Regions from separate parts of the Cellulosimicrobium sp. I38E genome, predicted to be linked through region 2. Evidence: riboswitches for the same ligand, from Rfam matches in the RefSeq annotation. Region 2 holds a riboswitch; the other holds the start of a gene.
The links. Region 2 has a riboswitch for S-adenosylmethionine ahead of A0J59_RS01730 (NADPH-dependent FMN reductase). Riboswitches for the same ligand answer to the same signal wherever they lie in the genome.

Region 1 (2,442 bases), on a different contig from region 2:
TCGCGGGCCGTGGCCTCGAGCTCGTCGACCGACGTCTTGCCGGCCCAAAACGCCTCGACGGCCTTCTTGAGCTCGCGGCGGCGCCCGATGCGCGGGTAGCCGAGCACGGTGCCGGCGGGGAAGCTGACCGGGTTCTGGGTAGGGGAGGGTACGGAAGTGGCCATGATCGAAACCTCTTGCTGGTCCGGAGGACCGGTCAGACGGGCGTGCCGTGCGTGGCGGCGCTCGTCGTGGGCAGGGAGGTGCCGGTGACCCACGGCCCGCTGGCCAGGTCCGGGACGAGCGGGGCGGCGGCAGCGCTGGTGCTGCCTCCCGTCCCGGCCGACCCGCCGCCGAGGTGGACACCCTCGAGCAGGTCAAGAGCGGCGCGGTGCTTGTTGAACGTGTACACGTGCAGACCGGGCGTGCCCGCGTCGAGGACGCGCTGCGCGAGGTCCACGGTGTACGCGATCCCGTAGGCGTGCTGCGCCTCCGGGTCGGGCAGGGCGTCGAGCGCGTCCAGCAGGTGCTGAGGCGCGCGCACGCCCGTGAGCTCCTCGACGCGACGGAGCCGCGCAGGCTCCGTCGTGGGCAGCAGCCCGGCGAGGATGGGGATCGTCACGCCGGCCGCGCGGGCCTCGGCGACGAAGTCGGTGTACGACGACGCGTCGTAGAAGAGCTGCGTGATCGCGAAGCTCGCGCCGGCCTGCTGCTTCTGCCACAGGCGGCGCACCTCCTGGGCGCGCGTCGTGCCGGCGGCGGGGTTGCCGTCGCAGAACGTCGCGACGGCGATCGTCAGCGGGCGGGCCGCGCCGCGCAGCGCCGCGGCCGGGTCGGACGCGCAGCGCGACGCCTCGACCTCGCGCAGGAGCGCGACGAGCTCGGTCGACGACCGCACGCCGTCGGGCGCGGGCTGCCAGTCCGGCTGGTCGCGCGGCGGGTCGCCGCGCAGCGCGAGGAAGCTGCGCACGCCCTCGTCGAGGAAGTCGGAGATGACCTCCTCCACGTCCTCGCGCGACGCCCCGACGCACGTGAGGTGCGCGATCGGCAGCACGGGCGTGCCCTGGAGCAGGCGGCCGACGACCTGGCGCGCGGTCGCGCGGTCGGTCCCGGCCGCGCCGTACGTCACCGAGACGAAGTCGGGGTGGGTCGCGACGAGACGCCGCGCCGTCTCCCAGAACTTCGGCGCCGCGTCCGGGCGCCGCGGGGGCATGAGCTCGAACGAGACCGTGGGGCGTGCGGCCCCGCCGTGGGCCTGCCCGACGGCGTCCGCGACGCTCACGACGTCGCTCCGACCGGGGTGCGTGCGTGCGCGACCGCCGTCGGGCACGTGCTGCCCGGACGGTGCGCGAAGGATGCCTCTGAGACCATTAGTCGCTCCATCGACCCTGGCGTTAGCACCTTTGTCCTCGGGAGGCTTCCGTCGGCGGGTTGCTGCGGTGTCGTCGAGCCAGGACTCTCGACCGCTCTGGATGGTTGGCACGATCCTACGGCGCATCCGCCATGCGGTCGAGGGTGCTCGCCTGCTGAGACGCCCGCCCGGTCGAGGCCTCCTTCCTATGATGGGCGGACGGTCACGACCTGTCGCTCGGAGCGCTCAGGAGGATCCGATGAAGCACTCGTCCAAGCCGCGGCACCGCTCCCGAGAGGTCGACGGGGTAGGTATCCACTACCGCGAGGCCGGGGTGCCCTCGTCGACCGCGGTGCTGCTCCTGCACGGCTTCCCCGCCTCGTCCCACTCGTTCCGGGACGTGATGCCGGTGCTCGCCGACCACGCGTACGTCGTCGCCCCCGACCTTCCCGGCTTCGGCTTCTCCGACGCCCTCCCGCCCGAGGAGTACACGTTCGAGCGCCTGACGGACGTGATCGAGGCGCTGGTCACGAGCCTGGGGATCGAGCGCTACGTCCTCTACGTCACCGACTTCGGCACTCCCGTCGGGTACTCGCTGGCGATGCGCGACCCCGGCCACGTGCTGGGACTGGTCGTGCAGAACGGCAACGCCCACGACGCGGGCCTCGGGGACACCTGGGACACGGCCCGGCGTTTCTGGGCCGACCCGACCCCGGAGAACCGGGCGGCGCTCCCGGACTGGCTGACCTTCGAAGGGACCCGGGACCAGTACCTCGCCGGGTCGCCTCCGAGCGTCCAGGAGCTTCATCCGCCCGAGTCGTGGCACCTCGACTGGGGGCGGCTGTCGCGCCCGGGCATGACCGACCTGCAGTTCCGGCTCTTCACCGACTACCGGTCGCACGTCGCACGCTTCCCCGCGATCGCCGCCTACCACCGGCGCCACCAGCCCCCGTGCATGGTCCTCTGGGGCCGCTTCGACACGTTCTTCGACATCCGCGAGGTCGTCGCCTACCACGAGGTCATGGAGACCCTCGCCGTGCACGTCTACGACGCCGGTCACTTCCTGCTCGAGACGCACGCGAGCGAGGTCGCCGCACTCCTCGCCGCCTTCG
Region 2 (2,442 bases):
ACCACGCGGCCCCGGACCCACGAGAGGGCCCCGTCGATGACGGGTTCGCCGGTGCCGAGGCGCGACCAGCCGCCGTCGGCGAACCGGTCGATGCCGCTCGTGGCGAAGCGTGCCGAGACGTCGTCCTGGTGGTCGGCGAGGAAGCTCACCGTGAGCGTGCGCGCGGCGGAGACCGCGGGCCACGACGACGACGTCGACGCGAGCGAGAACGCGAGCAGCGGGGGTGCGGCCGAGACGGAGATGACCGACGTCGCGGTGAACCCGACGAGACGGCCGTCGTGCTCGAGCGCGATCACGGCGACCCCGGCCGGGTGGCCGCGGAACACGGACTTGTACTCGTCGGGGGAGAGCTGCGGCTCGTCCTGCTCTGCCAGGAGGGCCTCCAGGTGGGTGAGCTCGGCGGTCATCGGGCCACCCCCGCGAACGCGTCGGCGACGGCCTGGTCGGCGTGCGGCGGGTCGCCGCCGTCCACCCCGGGGAGCGGCGTCGCGGCGCGGCGCAGCGCGTCGCCCTCACGGGCGAGCCACGCGTCCACGACGGGGCCCAGGTCCGCGAGCTGCGGCTCGGTGACCGTGAGGGAGCGGGTCGGGACGACGGCGCCCAGCTCGACGAGCACGGGCCGCAGGTGCACCTCGCCGACGAGCGCGTGGGCGGGGTTGCCCGACACGACGAGCGGCACGACGACGACGCCCGCGAGCCCGTCCGGGCCGTAGAGGTCGAGGAACGCCTTGAGGAGCCCGGTGTACGACGCCTTGTAGACCGGCGTCGCCACGACGGCGACGGTCGCCGCGGCGAGCCGGTCGCGCGCGGCGTCCGCTGCGGGGCGCTCGGGGGCGAGGATCTCGGTGGCGAACGTCGCGAGGTCGATCGTCGAGACGTCGGCCGTGCCGAGGAGGGCGGCGACGCGGTGCGCCACGGACTCGGCGGCGCCGAGCGTCCGCGAGCCGGGGCGCGGGTTGCCGGAGACGGCGAGGACCGTCGGGGAGAGGGAGCGGTGGGTCATGTGTACCTCGCAGTAGTCGTCGATCACGCTTGCCGCGCGGCCGTCCCGCGGGTGCGGGGCCGGTCGCGCGCGGCCTGGTCATCTCCCGGAGCACCCCGCCGTGACAGGGGGTTGCCGACCAGCGAGCCGGGGCTTGGCACTGGTGCTCGTGACCTTGGGGACGGGTATAGCAACGGCTCCACGAAAACCGCACCAGATCGATCGGGTTTCTCAGTGGGTGGACGGTTGTGTCCTTCCCGGGGGCCCTGCGCGACGTCTCCGGGTGCGCAGGGAGTGAGACGGCGGTACGGGAACTTCTGGCACAGGCGTACCGTCAGCAGGAGTTTCCGCCCAGACGAGGAGTACCCATGGACAGCCGACTGCAGTCCGTCTACGACGAGGTCCTGCGTCGCAACCCCGGCGAGGCCGAGTTCCACCAGGCCGTGCGCGAGGTCTTCGACTCGCTCGGCCCCGTGCTGCGCAAGCACCCGCGCTACGTCGAGGCGGCCGTCCTCGAGCGCGTGTGCGAGCCCGAGCGCCAGATCATCTTCCGCGTCCCGTGGGTGGACGACACGGGCCGCGTGCAGATCAACCGCGGCTTCCGGGTCGAGTTCAACTCGGCGCTCGGTCCGTACAAGGGCGGCCTGCGGTTCCACCCGTCGGTCTACCTCGGGATCGTCAAGTTCCTCGGCTTCGAGCAGATCTTCAAGAACTCGCTCACCGGCATGCCGATCGGCGGCGGCAAGGGCGGGTCGGACTTCGACCCCCGCGGCCGCTCCGACGGCGAGGTCATGCGGTTCTGCCAGTCGTTCATGACCGAGCTGTACCGGCACATCGGCGAGAACACCGACGTCCCGGCCGGTGACATCGGCGTGGGCGGCCGCGAGATCGGCTACCTGTTCGGCCAGTACAAGCGGATCACCAACCGCTACGAGTCCGGCGTCCTCACGGGCAAGGGGATCTCGTGGGGCGGCTCGCTCGTGCGCACCGAGGCGACGGGGTACGGCACCGTGCTCTTCGCGCAGAGCATGCTCGAGACGCGCGGGCAGGAGCTCGACGGCCGGCGCGTCGTGGTCTCCGGCTCGGGCAACGTCGCGATCTACGCGACCGCCAAGGCCCAGCAGCTCGGCGCGAACGTCGTCGCCTTCTCCGACTCCTCCGGCTACGTCGTGGACGAGGCCGGCGTCGACCTCGACCTGCTGCGTCAGATCAAGGAGGTCGAGCGCGGCCGCGTCGCCGACTACGCGGCCCGTCGCCCGGGGGCGCGCGTCGTCACCGACGGCTCCATCTGGGACGTGCCGTGCGACGTCGCGCTGCCGTGCGCGACGCAGAACGAGCTCGACGAGAGCGCGGCCAAGCAGCTCGTGGCGAACGGCGTCGTCGCGGTCGCCGAGGGCGCCAACATGCCGACGACGCCCTCCGCCGTCGCGCTCCTCCAGGAGGCGGGCGTGCTGTTCGCT

Region 1: linked by a shared signal. The riboswitch ahead of A0J59_RS06275 (methylenetetrahydrofolate reductase) and the one ahead of A0J59_RS01730 (NADPH-dependent FMN reductase) in region 2 are both predicted to bind S-adenosylmethionine.

Annotation. Positions count from the first base shown of each region.
Region 1 is NZ_LUAZ01000017.1:228,147-230,588, reverse strand. Features, by position in the region: gene metE (5-methyltetrahydropteroyltriglutamate--homocysteine S-methyltransferase) at 1-164, opposite strand, end outside; gene A0J59_RS06275 (methylenetetrahydrofolate reductase) at 197-1,192, opposite strand; SAM riboswitch class I at 1,356-1,458, opposite strand; gene A0J59_RS06270 (alpha/beta fold hydrolase) at 1,590-2,442, shown strand, end outside.
Region 2 is NZ_LUAZ01000008.1:37,423-39,864, reverse strand. Features, by position in the region: gene A0J59_RS01735 (flavin reductase family protein) at 1-407, opposite strand, end outside; gene A0J59_RS01730 (NADPH-dependent FMN reductase) at 404-1,003, opposite strand; SAM riboswitch class IV at 1,024-1,157, opposite strand; gene gdhA (NADP-specific glutamate dehydrogenase) at 1,351-2,442, shown strand, end outside.